Embleya scabrispora: one gene and its partner. The protein of the gene in region 2 binds, or shares a complex with, the protein of the main gene of each other region. Links are inferred from orthologs where the notes say so. Each region holds a gene or a part of one and is shown on either strand. Other genes may lie near its edges. The genes, in order: secY and secG.

Region 1 (7,836 bases), 2.6 Mb from region 2 along the record:
TCACCATGCCTTCGACACTAGGCAGGCACCGCGGTCTCGTACATGGGGCCAGCCCCACCATCGGCGGGGGTCTGTCCTCAGTCAGGGCGCGGTGAGCACCACGGGCCCGTTCGCGGTGATCGCGATCGAGTGCTCCCAGTGCGCCGCGTGGCCGCCGGCGGTGGTCTTGACCGTCCACTCGTCGGGCAGCGTGTAGGTGTCCGGCTTGCCGAGGGTGACCATCGGCTCGATCGCCAGGCACACCCCGACCTCCAGGCGCGGACCGCGGCCGCCCGGGCCGTAGTTGAGCACGTGCGGGTCCTGGTGCATCTCGGTGCCGATGCCGTGGCCGCCGTAGTCCTCGACGATCCCGTACTTCGCGCCGCCCGGCAGCCGGTGCGAGCGGATCGACTTCTCCACCGCGTGGCTGATGTCGGTCAGCCGACCGCCCGCCACCGCCGCCTCGATGCCCGCCCACATCGACTGCTCGCACACCCGGCTCAGTTCCAGCACCTCGGGCACCACCGTGCCGATCGGCACCGTGATCGCCGAGTCGCCGTGCCAGCCGTCCAGGATCGCGCCGCAGTCGATCGAGATGATGTCCCCGTCCCGCAGCGGAGTCTCGTCGGGGATCCCGTGCACCACCACGTCGTTGACCGACGCGCAGATCGACGCCGGGAAGCCGTGGTAGCCCTTGAACGAGGGAATCGCCCCGGCGCCGCGGATCGACCGCTCGGCGATCGTGTCCAGATCGGCGGTGGTCACCCCGGGCACCGCCGCCTCGCGCAGCAGGGCCAGTGTGTTCGCCACCACCGCGCCGGCACGACGCATCTTCTCGATCTGCTCGGGCGTCTTGCGTTCGATCCGCATGTGCCGCTTCCTGAACACCGGCATGGCCGTCCTCACCTGTCATCCACTGAAAGCACGATGGGCGATCCGGGGTTTCCCCGGATCGCCCATGTGTGATGTCTGTCGCGGCCGGCGCCGATCAGGCGCCGAACTCCCGAAGTGCGGTCATCGCGCGCTCGGTGACCTCCTTGACCGGACCCGTGGCCTGGATCGGCAGCAGGAGGTTGCGCTCCGAGTAGTAGCCGACCAGGGGTTCGGTCTGCTCCTTGTAGACGTCCAGACGGTGCCGGACGGTCTCCTCCCGGTCGTCGTCGCGCTGGTACAGCTCGCTGCCGCACTCGTCGCAGATCCCGGCCACCTTCGGCGCGTCGGTCAGGATGTGGCAGACGTGCCCGTTGGCCCGGCACTGCCGACGGCCCGAGATGCGCTGGATGATCTCCGAGTCGTCGACCTTGAGTTCGAGCACCACGTCCAACTCGGTGTCGTTCTCGGCCAGGATCTCGTCGAGCACCTTGGCCTGCGCCGTGTTGCGCGGGAACCCGTCGAGGAGGAAACCTCCGGCCACGTCCGGCTGCGCCAGGCGCTCCCGGACCATGCCTATGGTCACTTCGTCGGGTACGAGGTTGCCCGCGTCCATGTAGGTCTTCGCCTCGCGGCCGAGCGGAGTGCCCTGGCTCACGTTGGCGCGGAAGATGTCACCTGTCGAGACTGCGGGAATCGACAGGTTGGCGGCGATGTACTGGGCCTGGGTTCCCTTACCCGCGCCGGGAGGCCCCACGAGAACGATACGCATTTAGCGGAGGAAGCCTTCGTAGTTGCGCTGCTGGAGCTGACTCTCGATCTGCTTCACGGTTTCCAGACCCACTCCCACGATGATCAGGATGCTCGTGCCGCCGAACGGGAAGTTCTGGTTGGCGTTGAAGAGCACGAGCGCGATGCTGGGTACCAGCGCGATCATGCCCAGGTACAACGATCCGGGCCACGTGATCCTGGTGAGGATGTAGTTCAGGTATTCCGCGGTCGGTCTGCCGGCGCGGATCCCCGGAATGAAGCCACCATACTTCTTCATGTTGTCGGCTACTTCTTCGGGGTTGAACGTGATGGCCACGTAGAAGAACGCGAAGAAGACGATCAGCAGGAAGTACGTGATCATGTACAGCGGGTGGTCGCCCTTGACGAAGTGTCGTTCGATCCACACCGCCCAGTCCGACTTGCCACCGCTGAACTGCGCGATCAGAGCCGGAATGTAGAGCAGCGACGAGGCGAAGATGACGGGGATGATGCCCGCCTGGTTCACCTTGAGCGGGATGTAGGTCGAGGTCCCGCCGTAGGCGCGACGCCCGATCATGCGCTTGGCGTACTGCACCGGGATCCGGCGCTGCGCCTGTTCCACGAAGACCACCAGGCCGACCATCACGAGGCCGATGGCGATGACGGTGAAGAACGGGATCCAACCGTCGCCGATGGTGCCCTGCTCCTTGATCGTCCACAGCGCGGCCGGGAAGCCGGCGGCGACCGAGACGAACATCAGGATCGACATGCCGTTGCCGATGCCGCGGTCGGTGATCAGCTCACCGAGCCACATGATCGTCGAGGTGCCGGCCGTCATCACGACGACCATCACGATCACCCGGAAGAGCGAGTCGTCCGGAACGATGCCCTGCGGATCGCAGGTGGCGCTGCGGGCGCTGGAGAACAGCGCGCCGCTGCGGGCGGTGGCGATCAGCGCGGTCGCCTGGAGCACGGACAGCGCGATGGTGAGGTAGCGGGTGTACTGCGTGATCTTCGCCGTGCCGGCCTGGCCCTCCTTCTTGAGGGCCTCCAGCCGCGGGATCACGACGGTGAGCAGCTGGAGGATGATGCTCGCCGTGATGTACGGCATGATCCCCAGCGCGAAGATCGTGAGTTGCAGCAGCGCGCCACCGCTGAACATATTCACGAGCCCGAACAGGCTGTTCTTGTTGGAGTCCTCTACGCAAGAGCGCACCATCTCGAACGAGACGCCGGGTACCGGGATGTGCGACCCGATCCGGAAGAGGACGATGATCGCCAACGTGAACAGCAGCTTCTTGCGCAGGTCGGGCGTGCGGAACGCCCTGGCGAACGCGGTGAGCACACTGCCTCCTGCGCCCCGCCCGTCTCAGGGGCGAGTCGATCGAGTCGTCGGTCCGGGAAGAGGACCACTGGTCAGGTCCCTCACAGGACCTCACGGACAATAACAGCGCCGACGGCCCGGAAGTATCGCCCGGGCCCGACGTTCCTGCGTCATGACACAACACAAGTGAAATACGGAGCAAGTCATGTGAGGGGGTGGCGCAATGAACCCACCCCCACGGCACAGCAAACCACAGGGGCGCCACCACCTTACCGGCGTGACGCCCCTGCGCTATAGCCTCCAACGACGTCAAGGCCCGTTCGGTACCGATCCGAACGGGCCATGACGGTCATTCCTTGTCCGCGAGGGGTCAGACCGACAGTTCGTCGGCCGAACCGCCCGCGGCGGCGATCTTGGTCTTGGCGGAGCCGGAGAAGGCGTGGGCCTTCACCTGGACGGCCACCGAGATCTCGCCGGTGCCCAGGACCTTGACGGGCAGGTTCTTGCGAACCGCGCCCTTCTCGATCAGACCCTCGACGGTGACCTCGCCACCGTTGGGGTACAGGGACTCGATCTTGTCCAGGTTCACGACCTGGAACTCGACCCGGAACGGGTTCTTGAAGCCCTTGAGCTTGGGCAGCCGCATGTGCAGCGGCATCTGCCCACCCTCGAAGCGGGCCGGCACCTGGTAACGAGCCTTGGTGCCCTTGGTACCACGACCGGCGGTCTTGCCCTTGGAGCCCTCACCACGACCCACGCGGGTCTTGGCGGTCTTGGCGCCCGGGGCGGGCCGCAGGTGGTGCACCTTCAGCGGGTTGTCAGCACCCATGTCAGTCGACCTCCTCGACGGTGACGAGGTGCGACACCGTCGCGATCATGCCGCGGATCTCCGGGCGGTCCTCCTTGACGACCACGTCGTGGACGCGCTTGAGACCGAGCGAACGGAGAGTGTCCCGCTGGTTCTGCCTGCCACCGATCTTGGATCGGGTCTGCGTGACCTTGAGACGTGCCATTACGCACCAACCCCCGCGCGGGCCCGCAGGAGCGCGGCCGGGGCCACGTCCTCCAGGGGCAGGCCACGACGAGCCGCGATCTCCTCGGGGCGAACGAGCCCCTGGAGCGCCGCGACGGTCGCGTGCACGATGTTGATCGGGTTCGACGAACCGAGCGACTTGCTCAGCACGTCGTGGATGCCGGCGCACTCGAGCACGGCGCGCACGGGGCCACCGGCGATGACACCGGTACCCGGCGAGGCCGGCTTCAGGAGCACGACGCCGGCAGCCTTCTCACCCTGGATCGGGTGCGGAATGGTGCCCTGGATACGGGGGACCTTGAAGAAGTGCTTCTTGGCCTCTTCAACACCCTTGGCGATCGCGGCCGGCACCTCCTTGGCCTTGCCGTAACCGACACCTACGGTGCCGTCGCCATCGCCCACCACGACCAGCGCGGTGAAGCTGAAGCGACGTCCACCCTTCACGACCTTGGCGACGCGATTGATCGCGACGACGCGCTCGACGTAAGCGGTCTTCTCGGCGGCTGCGCCACCATCACGTCGATCCCGCCGGTCCCGCCGCTCGCCGCCGCCGGCGCCGCCACCGCGGCGCTGGGGTCCAGCCATCAGAATGTCCTCATCTGTCGTTCGAAGCTTGTCCGGAGCAGCGGGCTCAGAAGGTGAGCCCGTTTCCGCGTGCGGCATCCGCGAGAGCGGCGATGCGACCGTGGTACCTGTTGCCACCGCGGTCGAACACGACGGCCTCGACACCCGCGGCCTTCGCGCGCTCGGCGACCAATTCGCCGACCTTGCGAGCCTGGGCGGTCTTGTCACCCTCGGCACCGCGGATGGACGGGTCCATCGTGGACGCCGAAGCGAGAGTGTGGCCGGCGATGTCGTCGATAACCTGCGCCACCATGTGACGGGTGGAGCGGCTCACGACGAGACGGGGCCGCAGCGGGGTGCCGGAAACCTTCTTCCGCACCCGGATGTGCCGGCGCTTGCGTGCGACAGACTTCTTCGCAACGCCCTTGCCGGTCTTCACGCCGACAGCCATGCCTACTTACCAGCCTTTCCGACCTTGCGGCGGATGACCTCGCCCGCGTACTTGACGCCCTTGGCCTTGTACGGGTCGGGCTTCCGCAGCTTGCGGATGTTCGCGGCGATTTCACCGACCTTCTGCTTGTCGATGCCCTCGACCGAAAAACGGGTGGGGGCCTCGACCGCGAAGGTGATGCCTTCCGGGGCCTCGACGACCACGGGGTGGCTGAATCCGAGCGCGAACTCCAGCGAGGAGCCCTTCTGCTGGACACGGTAGCCGACACCGCTGATCTCGAGCTTCTTGATGTATCCCTGGGTCACACCAGTGATCATGTTCGCCACCAGCGTCCGGGACAGCCCGTGCAGGGCCTTCGAGCGGCGCTCGTCGTCGGGACGGGTCACCGCGAGGGTGCCGTCGTCCGACTTGGCGATCTCGATCGGGGCGGCGATGGTGTGCGACAGGGAACCCTTGGGGCCCTTCACGACGACCTCGCGGCCATTGATGGTGACGTCCACACCGGTGGGAACCGGGATGGGGAGACGTCCGATGCGCGACATTGCTCTCCTTCCCTTCCCTTACCAGACGAAGGCGAGGACTTCCCCGCCCACGCCCTTCTTGGCCGCCTGCTTGTCGGTGAGGAGACCGGTCGACGTCGAGATGATCGCGACGCCGAGGCCACCGAGTACCTTCGGCAGGTTCGTGGACTTTGCGTACACCCGCAGACCGGGCTTCGACACGCGGCGGACGCCGGCGATCGAGCGCTCGCGGTTCGGGCCGTACTTGAGGACGACGGTGAGCTTCTTGCCCACCTCCGCGTCCTCGACGCGCCAGCCCTGGATGTAACCCTCCTGCTGGAGGATCTCCGCGATGTGCGACTTGATCTTGCTGAACGGCATCACGACATCGTCGTGGTATGCCGAGTTGGCGTTCCGCAGACGGGTCAGCATGTCTGCGATGGGGTCGGTCATGGTCATGACGGCCTCAAGGCCTTTCTCGCCGTGGTTTCCCGGCGTGCGATCCCTCGCCCGCCGCCGACCCGAGGGGCGGCGGCGGACGGCGACTGCGGTGCGGGACCTACGACGTCGTTACTGTTCTCGCTCCGCCCAGCGGGCGAGCGATGTGTTGCGGTAGCGGTAGCTCTCGGCCGCCGAGGCGGCCGCGGACTACCAGCTGCTCTTGGTGACGCCCGGCAGCTCGCCGGCGTGCGCCATGGTGCGCAGGCACACACGGCACAGACCGAACTTGCGGTACACCGAGTGAGGACGGCCACAGCGCTGGCAGCGCGTGTAGCCGCGAACCTCGAACTTCGGCTTGCGGGCGGCCTTTGCGATCAGGGCCTTCTTCGCCACGTCTCAGTCTCCTTGTTGCGTTCCTCAGCCGCCGAGGCGACTGCTCACGCTTCCTTGAACGGGAAGCCGAGGAGACGCAGCAGAGCGCGGCCCTCGTCGTCGTTCTTGGCGGTGGTCACCACAGTGATGTCCATGCCACGAACGCGGTCGATCTTGTCCTGGTCGATCTCGTGGAACATCGACTGCTCCGTGAGACCGAAGGTGTAGTTGCCGCGGCCGTCGAACTGCTTGGGCGAAAGCCCGCGGAAGTCACGGATACGCGGCAGGGCGATCGACAGCAGACGGTCCAGGAACTCCCACATGCGGTCGCCGCGCAGTGTAACGTGCGCGCCGATCGGCTGACCCTCGCGCAGCTTGAACTGCGCGATGGACTTGCGGGCCTTGGTGACCTGGGGCTTCTGGCCGGTGATGGCCATCAGGTCCTTGATCGCGCCGTCGATCAGCTTGGAGTCGCGGGCGGCGTCGCCCACACCCATGTTGACCACGATCTTGGTGACGCCGGGAACCTGCATGATGTTCTCGAACGAGAACTCCTCACGCAGCTTGCCCAGGATCTCCTCGCGGTAACGCTGCTTCAGACGCGGCAGTTCACGCGCCTCGGTGGTGACCGTCATCAGATGTCCTCACCGGTCCGCTTGGCGTACCGGATCTTGTTGCCCTCGTCGTCGAACCGGAAGCCGGTCCGGGTCGGGACCTTCTTACCGTCCTTCTCCACGACCAGCATCACGTTGCTGATGTGGACGGACGCTTCCTGGGTGATGATGCCGCCGGTCTTGGCACCCTTGGCGGACTGACCCACCTTGGTGTGCTTCTTGATCCGGTTGACACCCTCGACCAGGACGCGCTCCTGGGTCGGGTAGGCCGCGATGACCTTGCCCTGCTTGCCCTTGTCCTTGCCGGTGATGACCTGTACCAGGTCACCCTTCTTGATCTTCATCGCCTTCGCCATTGGTTAGAGCACCTCCGGCGCGAGCGAGATGATCTTCATGAACTTCTTCTCGCGAAGCTCACGGCCGACCGGGCCGAAAATACGGGTGCCACGGGGTTCGCCATCGTTCTTCAGGACGACGGCGGCGTTCTCGTCGAAGCGGATGTAGGAGCCGTCGACACGCCGGCGCTCCTTGACCGTCCGCACGACGACCGCCTTGATGACGTCGCCCTTCTTCACGTTGCCACCGGGGATCGCGTCCTTGACGGTGGCAACGATGACGTCCCCGATGCCCGCGTAGCGCCGGCCGGAGCCACCGAGCACACGGATGCAGAGAATCTCCTTCGCACCCGTGTTGTCGGCGACTCGCAGTCGCGACTCCTGCTGGATCACGTCTAACTCCTGATCGTCACGTCGCGGTCACGACCCACGGATGGTGGGGCGACCGGCGCTCGCTACTTGGCCTTTTCGAGGATCTCGACGATGCGCCAGCGCTTGCTGGCGGACAGCGGCCGAGTCTCCATGAGGACGACACGGTCACCGACGCCACAGGCGTTCTGCTCGTCGTGAGCCTTCAGCTTGTTCGTGCGGCGGATGACCTTG
Region 2 (7,681 bases):
TAGTCGCTGAACACCAGGAAGGTGCCGCCGTAGATCCGGGTCCCGCCGTGCAGCGCGATGCCGTTCATGGTCGAGCCCATGGCGTGCTCGCGGATGCCCCAGTGCACGGTGCGCCCGTACGGGCTCGCGCCCTTGAGGGGGTTGCCCTCGGGCAGGAACGAACTGCCCTCGTCGATGGTGGTGTTGTTGGACTCGGCCAGGTCGGCGGAGCCGCCCCACAGCTCGGGGACGACCGGGCCGAGCGCGGCGAGCACCTTGCCGGAGGCCTTGCGGGTGGCGACGGGCTTGCCGGCCTCGAACTCCGGCAGCGCCTTCTCCCAGCCGTCGGGCAGCCGACGGGCGGCGATGCGGGCGTGCTCGGCGGCGCGCTCGGGGTTGGTCTCGGCCCACTTGGCGAACGCGCTCTTCCACGCGTCGTGCGCCGCACGGCCCCGGTCGACCACCTGGTGCGTGTGCGCGAGCACCTCGTCGGCGACCTCGAAGGACTGCTCGGGGTCGAAGCCGAGTACCCGCTTGGTGGCCGCGACCTCGTCGGCGCCCAGCGCCGAGCCGTGCGCCTTGCCGGTGTTCTGCGCGTTGGGCGCGGGCCAGGCGATGATCGTCCGCATGGCGATCATGGTCGGCCGGCCGGTCTCCGCCTTGCCCGCCTCCAGGGCCGCGCTCAGCGCCGCGATGTCGATGTCGCCGTCGGCCTGCGGCTCGACCCGGATGGTGTGCCAGCCGTAGGCCGCGTAGCGGGCGAGGACGTCCTCGCTGAACGCGGTCTCGGTGTCGCCCTCGATCGAGATGTGGTTGTCGTCGTAGAGCACGACGAGGTTGCCCAGCTTCTGGTGCCCGGCGAGTGAGCTGGCCTCGGCGGAGATGCCCTCTTCGAGGTCGCCGTCGGAGGCGATCACCCAGATGGTGTGGTCGAACGGGGAGGCGCCGGGGGCCGCGTCCGGGTCGAACAGGCCGCGCTCGTAGCGGGCCGCCATCGCCATGCCGACCGCGTTGCCCACGCCCTGGCCGAGCGGCCCGGTGGTGGTCTCGACACCGGCGGTGTGGCCGTGCTCGGGGTGGCCGGGGGTGCGGCTGCCCCAGGTGCGGAACGACTTCAGGTCGTCCAGGGTCAGGCCGTAGCCGGACAGGTAGAGCTGGGTGTAGAGGGTCAGGCTGGTGTGGCCCGGGGACAACACGAAGCGGTCGCGACCGGTCCAGTCCGGGTCGGTCGGATCGTGGCGCAGGAACTTCTGCCAGATGAGGTAGGCCGCCGGGGCCAGGCTCATGGCCGTTCCGGGGTGGCCGTTACCGACCTTCTGAACGGCGTCCATCGCGAGCACGCGAGCGGTGTCGACGGCTCGCTTGTCGAGGTCGCTCCAGTCGAGAGAGCTGTTGTCGGGGGTCGGCTTGGTGCTCACCCTTGTCAGGGCTCCTTCCGGGGTCTTCCGGGATACGCCGAATGATTGCGGCCGGCTCGGGACCTTCGCCCCGGCGCCTCCGGCACGTGGCCGAGCCTACCGGGGGCGGCATGTTCCCTCGCTCGGAGGACGGCCACCCGGGTGGTGACGTTCACCGTGTGGTTCACCCCGATGTCCACGTGGTCGGGCGGACCGCGGGGACACGCGGGACGAGGCACGACGCGTGGTGGGCACGGGGCGGCGCACGCGGCGACCTTCCGGTCGGCTACCCGGCGGTGCGGCGGGCATGCCCCGGAGGCTTCGTGCCCCTGGTGAGGGACTACAGTTTCCTGCTAGTGGGTCCGGGCCTCGACGTCTCGACACCCCTTGCCTCCGCTTATGTATTGACGAGCAAACCGGCTTCCGGGCGGCACCCGGGCCCGGCCGAAAACGCTGCTGATGGGGTGTTCGTGACAGCCGTCGAATCCCGACCGGCCGGGCTGGTGGGAAATGCGCCCGCCGGCGCCCGCCCGCCGATGGCCCGGGTTCTCGCATTCGTGGCCCTCACCAAGCCGCGCATCATCGAACTGCTGCTGATCAGCACCATTCCGGTGATGTTCCTGGCGGCGCACGGGCTGCCGGATCTGGGACTGGTGTTGCTGGTCGTCTTCGGCGGATACCTCTCGGCGGGCAGCGCCAACGCCTTCAACATGTACATCGACCGGGACATCGACCGGCTGATGCACCGCACCGAACGGCGGCCGCTGGTCACCGGAATGGTGTCGCCGCGCGAGTCGATCGTGTTCGCGAGCGCGCTCGGGGTGATTTCCACCGCGTGGTTCTGGTTCCTGGTCAATCCGCTGTCGGCGGCGCTTTCCGTCTTCGCGATCTTCTATTACGTCGTCGTCTACACGATGTTGCTGAAGCGGCGCACGCCGCAGAACATCGTGTGGGGCGGTATCGCGGGTTGCATGCAGGTGCTGATCGGCTGGACCGCGGTCACGAATTCGCTGGACTGGGCGCCGGTGGTGTTGTTCGCGGTGGTCTTCTTCTGGACCCCGCCGCATTATTGGCCGCTGTCGATGAAGTTCACCGACGACTACACCAATGCCGGTGTGCCGATGTTGCCGGTGGTCGCGGGCAACAAGGTCGTCGCGAACCAGATCGTGCTCTACAGCTGGGTCATGGTCGGGGTGTCGATGCTGCTGTGGCCGGCCGCGGACACCGGGCCGCTGTACCCGATCGCCGCGGCCCTGCTCGGGGCGGCCTGGTTGTGGGAGGCGCACGGGCTGCAGCGTCGGGCCAAGGCCGAGGTGACCGGCGCCAAGCTCAAGGAGATGCGGCTGTTCCACTGGTCGATCACCTACCTGACGCTGCTGTTCGTCGCGGTCGCGGTCGACCCGCTGCTGTTCTGAGCCGGTTCGGGCGCGGCGCCCGCGATGTGCCGCGATCATGCGTCGCGACGTGATCCGGACCACGCGCGATTGCGCCGGATCCGGTGACGCCCCGTCGGTAATGTGGGCGCCATGACGGACACCGAGACCACGACGGCCACGCCGGAACCGGGTTCCCCGGATGCGCGGGTCGAGCGACAGGTGCGCAGGATCGCCAAACACATCGAGCGCTTCACCGCCGCGCACGGCGGCGGGGGCGACGCGGTCGTCGAGTACGTCGGCCGCGACGCGACCCGGATCGTGCTCGTCGGCGCCGACGGGGCCTGGGGCGACCAGGTCGTGCGCAACCGGGACATCGCCCGCGCCGCGATCGTCAAGGCGGGCGTGACGCTGCACGAGGAGTTCCCGAACGAACTCGCGGCGAAGGTGCGCACGACCGAGTACGAGTGGTCCCGGATGGCGGGCCTGCAACTGGGCGGCGCGCAGGGCTGACGGGCGCCCGGCGGGGCCCTCCCGTGGGTGGGAGAGCCCGACCGGGCCGGCGGGTCAGGAGTGGTAGATCTCCCTGATGTCGCTGATCTCGCCGGCGGCGTTCAGGGTGATCTCATAGGCCCCGGACGACGAGCACGGGTGTCCGGGGTCGGTCCGACCGGCCAGGCACTTGTCGATGTGGTCCCACACCTGGCCGAGGTACTGCGCCTTCCACGGGGTCGGTCCGGACAGGGTGCCCGTGGCCTGCGCCGCGAAGCGCAGCGGCGTCTGCTCGGCGCCGACCGGCTCGTAGTGGCCGTCGTTGGGGTCGCACACGAACTTGGTGTCGCGGTAGTACAGCGAGTCCTTGCTGGGCGCCTTGTTCGGGTAGACGATCCGGTGTCCGGGCTTGGTGGTCGGCGCCGGGCCGCAGTCCTCGCCCTGGTCGCCCGCCGAGGACAGACTCGCCGACGGCTTGGCCGACTTGGGCGCCTGCGTGGCCGGCGTACCGGAGCCACCGGGGGTGCCGGTGGGCGGCGGCGCGGTCGCCGTCGCCGTCGCGGTCGGGCTGTCGACCGCCTTGGATGTGTCCTTCTTGTCGTCCGCGTCGCAGGCGACCAGCGCGAGCGCGCCGATCGTCACGGCGGTGATCCCGCCCCAGGTCCTGCGTGTGATCGGATGCATCGAACCCCCTGTGCGTCGGGCGCGCCGCGCCCGTACTTCGATGGAACTCGCACACATTAGCGATCTTGGAACACGAGCGCGCGGGATCCCCCGCCCAGTCGGCAAAGCCGAGCCCAAGGAGTGAACCGGGCCGGGCAAAACGGCATGCCGCGGACATCCCGCTGTCGTCTCGGTCAGGCGTGCGTGGCCGGATCCGTACCCGTTCGGCCCCGTCGGCGGCCCGCTCGCGATAGCGTCACGCGGAGGTCTTCGGGACCAGAGGCGAGGTGGGGACCCGTGCGGTTCGGATGGCTGCGACGCCATGAGCGTCACCTGGAGGAATACCGGCACCGGCGCGAGTCGCAGTCGCCGTGTCCGGGCCTCGCCACGCCCGAAACCGCGCCCGCCGCGCCGTCCTTCGCCGAACGCGGACGGACCGAGGGGCCGGATCCGGCCGAACCGGAACCGAATCCGCCGGGCGTCGTCGGCGCTCCGGCCGAGGTCGACGACGCCGAGGCGACCCGGGCCGAGATGTTGACCGAGAAGGCACGGCAGTTGACCCGCGCCGGTCGGCACGCCGACGCCGCCGCGCCCGCCCGCGCCGCGGTGCGGATGCTGGGCGCGCTCGCCGCCAGGGACCACCGCCGGCACGGCCCCGCCCTGGTCGGCGGACTGCGCGCGTTCGCCGCCGTGGCGGCCGCCGACGGCCGCACCGAGGACGCGGTGAAGGTGGCCGCGAGCGCCGCCGAACACGCCCGCCGACTGGCCGCGTTCGACCACCGCGCGCACCGCCCGCTGCTCGCGCTGACCCTGCGCGAACTGGGGGCCCGACTCGGCGACCACGGCGACGAGTCGGCCGCGCTGGGCGCGCTGCACGAGTCGGTACAGCTCTTTCGCACCCTCGCCGCCCGCACGCCCGAGCGCTATCGGGTCGAACTCGCCCTGTCCCTGGACGAACTCGCCGGCCGACTCGCCGCCGGCGGCGCGAGCGAACCCGCGCTGGCCGCGTTCACCGAGGCCGAACGGCTGCTCGGGGTCGGTCCGCCCGAGGCCCGGCAGGCCGCCGTGCTGCTCCGGCACGCCACCCTGCTCGCCCGCCTCGGCCGCGGCCCGGAGGCGATCGCGCTGGCCGCCGAGGCGGTCGAGGTGCGCCGCGGCTACGCCGGCGCGGAGCACGCCCCCGCCGGGCGCCGCGAGGACGAACTCGCCGCCTCGCTACAGAGCCTGGGCCTGCTGCACAGCGCCGCCGGCGCGCACGACGAGGCGGTGGACGCGCTGGAGGAGGCGGTCCGACTGCGGGCGAGACGGGTGCGGGCCGACCCCGTGCTGGCCCGCCGCCCCGAAGTCCCGGTCACCTACGCGCTGTACGGCATCGTCCTGGTCGCCGCCGGCCGGCCCGCCGACGCGGTGCCGCCGCTCGCCGCGGCCCTGGGCGTGGGCACCGCGCTCAACCTGGACCGCGTCTCCGACCTGGCCGGCGACACCCTGGTGCGGGCCCACCACGCCGACCCCGACGCGGTGCGCAACCGCTGGCTCGCGGCCACCGGCGAGGAGTTGCCGGGCTGGATCGAACGCGGCGGGCGTCCGCTGCCCCACCAGGCCGACCGCCGCCGCGTACACCGCCCGGTCCCCCAGGAGGCTCTGCCCGTGCGCGACTGACGCCCCGCCCGGGCGGCGCGCGCCGAACGACGCGGCACAAAAAACCGCCGGGAGTCACGACGGCACCCGAAGGTGGGTCGTCACTCCCGGCGGCTCCCCCGACGGCGGCCTACGGCCGACCGTACGGGTACACGCTCGTCGAGCCCGGGACCGGACTCAGAGTTCGCCGCGCAGCTTGGCCAGCGCCTCGGCGAGGATCGCCTCGCCGTCCGCGTCGCTGCGCCGCTCGCGCACGTAGGCGAGGTGCGTCTTGTAGGGCTCGGTACGCGGGGCGTCCGGCGGGTTGTGCTGGTCCTGCCCGGCGGGCAGTCCGCAGCGGGGGCAGTCCCACGTCTCGGGGACCTGAGCGTCGGTCGCGAAGCTCGGCTGGGTCTCGTGCTTGTTCGCGCACCAGAAAGAGATACGGAGACGTGGGGCTGCTTCGCCGCGCTCAGCCTCCCCCATCGGGCCGGCGCCGACCCGACTCCCACGGATGGCGTTGCCACTTGCCACGGTAAAAACTCCCCTTGGTCCTTGAGGTCGCGCCCCCGTTGCGCGGCTTGGCGTCCAGTGTACGTGCGCCTCGCGCAAGGTTGAACCGAGCGGTGGCCCTTTTCCGACCGTTTCCGACAGTCCGTCAGAAAGGCCACCGCGCGGGTGGAAACAGCGGCCGAACCGGCCTGTCGGTACGCGTTTGTCGCTACGAGTCGTCAGTACGAGTTCTTGAGAAGCAGACTGAGTACGACGATCGTCGTGATCCAGCACACGCCGACGATGATGGTCATGCGGTCGAGGTTCTTCTCCACGACGGAGGAACCGCCGAGCGAGGAGGACATGCCGCCGCCGAACAGGTCCGACAGGCCGCCGCCCTTGCCCTTGTGCAGCAGCACCAACAGCACCATGAGCAGGCTGAAGACGATCAGGGCGATCGAGAAACCGGTGATCACGGCCGGGCCCAACTCCTTCTGGCGGAACGCGGAGGCCGGAGATTCCCGGCCACCGGACAGAGTACGCTGCCGCGCCCCGCAAGTGGGAGCCGTGCGGCCCTTCGGCTAATCCGGCGGATCATAGTATTACGGCTGGTCGGGCGTGCTCCGCTCCCCCGGCGACCGGCCCTCCCCGGGGTCCGCCGCGGCGTCGGCCGGCTCGACGTCTCCGGTGTCCTCCACCTCCAGCTCGTGACCACTGCCGCTGACCAGCGCGCCGGTGCTGGTCAGCGGGTGTCCCCGCCCGGCGTCCCGGGTGCCGCGCACCGCGCCCGTGCGTCGCACCGTGACCCGGTTGTCACCGCCCGCCACGATCGCGCCGGTGTTGGTCACCGGGCCGCCCGACAGGCTGATCCCGTCGTTGCGCGGTTCGTCCGCGCCCGGGTCCTCGGGCTCCGGTTCCGGTCCGGTGACGTTCGATTCGGCGGTGTTCACGAGGTACCTCCCGCTGTCGATCGTGCGCCGGTGCCGACCCCGCCGGAACCGCGCACGGACGCCTGGTTGCCGCGGCCCGCGACGATCGCGCCGCTGTTGTTGAGGTCGCCCGAGACGTGCTGGATGATCCCGTTGTTGAGGACCAGCTCGTTGCGTTGGCGATACTCGGTGACATCCACGTTCCTGCGCTGGAGGAAGTCCAGCACGAATACGGTGAACTTGCGCTCGATCAGCTTGAGGTATTTCTCCGCGTCCGAGTTCTGGAAGAACGTGGCGTAGTTCGCCGACGCGCCCAACTCGCGCACCGAGGCCCGCGCGCCCCGGTCCACCGGCAGGTTGCGGGCGGTGCGCTCGTGCGCCGCGCGCAGGTTGCCGGCCCGGCGCCACCACGAGGACCACACCCGCATCAACCGGCCCGCCGCCGAGGCCATCAGTCCCGGCGCCTCCACGAGGGCGTGGCCGAACGCCCCCCACAGGGTGGCCGCGTCGGCGGCGTGCAACCACTCGTCGGCGACGTGGAAGTCGGGCCGGATCGGCGGCAGCACCAGTTCGTGCAACTCGGTGTACAACATGCGGCCGTCCAGGGTGAAGCGGATCAGTACCGAGACGACCACCTCCTGCGACCACGTGCCCACCCGCACACACAGGTAGCGTCGGGTCGCCTCGGCCGGCGGCGGCACCGCGCCGCCGGTGATCCCGCTGCTGAACTCGTGCATCT

The links.
Region 1: secG (region 2) and secY share a complex: the UniProt entries of both Escherichia coli proteins name them as parts of the sec protein translocase complex. The link is inferred for Embleya scabrispora from one-to-one orthologs.

The regions. Positions count from the first base shown.
Region 1 is NZ_MWQN01000001.1:2,569,168-2,577,003, forward strand. What follows is about bases 784-3,748. They hold secY (preprotein translocase subunit SecY), read right to left. Parts: upstream 2,945-3,748; coding sequence 1,622-2,944; downstream 784-1,621. Other genes in these bases: map (type I methionyl aminopeptidase), read right to left, coding at 784-873; B4N89_RS11150 (adenylate kinase), read right to left, coding at 968-1,621; rplO (50S ribosomal protein L15), read right to left, coding at 3,294-3,748. In the rest of the region: B4N89_RS48945 (DUF1707 SHOCT-like domain-containing protein), read right to left, coding at 1-7; more of map, read right to left, coding at 82-783; more of rplO, read right to left, coding at 3,749-3,752; rpmD (50S ribosomal protein L30), read right to left, coding at 3,754-3,936; rpsE (30S ribosomal protein S5), read right to left, coding at 3,936-4,541; rplR (50S ribosomal protein L18), read right to left, coding at 4,588-4,971; rplF (50S ribosomal protein L6), read right to left, coding at 4,974-5,513; rpsH (30S ribosomal protein S8), read right to left, coding at 5,532-5,930; B4N89_RS11190 (type Z 30S ribosomal protein S14), read right to left, coding at 6,120-6,305; rplE (50S ribosomal protein L5), read right to left, coding at 6,350-6,919; rplX (50S ribosomal protein L24), read right to left, coding at 6,919-7,242; rplN (50S ribosomal protein L14), read right to left, coding at 7,258-7,626; rpsQ (30S ribosomal protein S17), read right to left, coding at 7,689-7,836. UniProt on the Escherichia coli protein: The central subunit of the protein translocation channel SecYEG. Consists of two halves formed by TMs 1-5 and 6-10.
Region 2 is NZ_MWQN01000001.1:5,140,889-5,148,569, reverse strand. The notes cover bases 4,872-7,681. They hold secG (preprotein translocase subunit SecG), read right to left. Parts: upstream 6,490-7,681; coding sequence 6,253-6,489; downstream 4,872-6,252. Other genes in these bases: B4N89_RS22770 (hypothetical protein), read right to left, coding at 6,960-7,681; B4N89_RS22775 (hypothetical protein), read right to left, coding at 6,616-6,963; B4N89_RS22785 (RNA polymerase-binding protein RbpA), read right to left, coding at 5,720-6,055; B4N89_RS22790 (tetratricopeptide repeat protein), read left to right, coding at 4,872-5,563. Also shown: tkt (transketolase), read right to left, coding at 1-1,397; B4N89_RS22805 (heme o synthase), read left to right, coding at 1,841-2,791; B4N89_RS22800 (hypothetical protein), read left to right, coding at 2,903-3,262; B4N89_RS22795 (hypothetical protein), read right to left, coding at 3,317-3,925; more of B4N89_RS22790, read left to right, coding at 4,202-4,871. UniProt on the Escherichia coli protein: Subunit of the protein translocation channel SecYEG. Overexpression of some hybrid proteins has been thought to jam the protein secretion apparatus resulting in cell death; while this may be true it also results in FtsH-mediated degradation of SecY.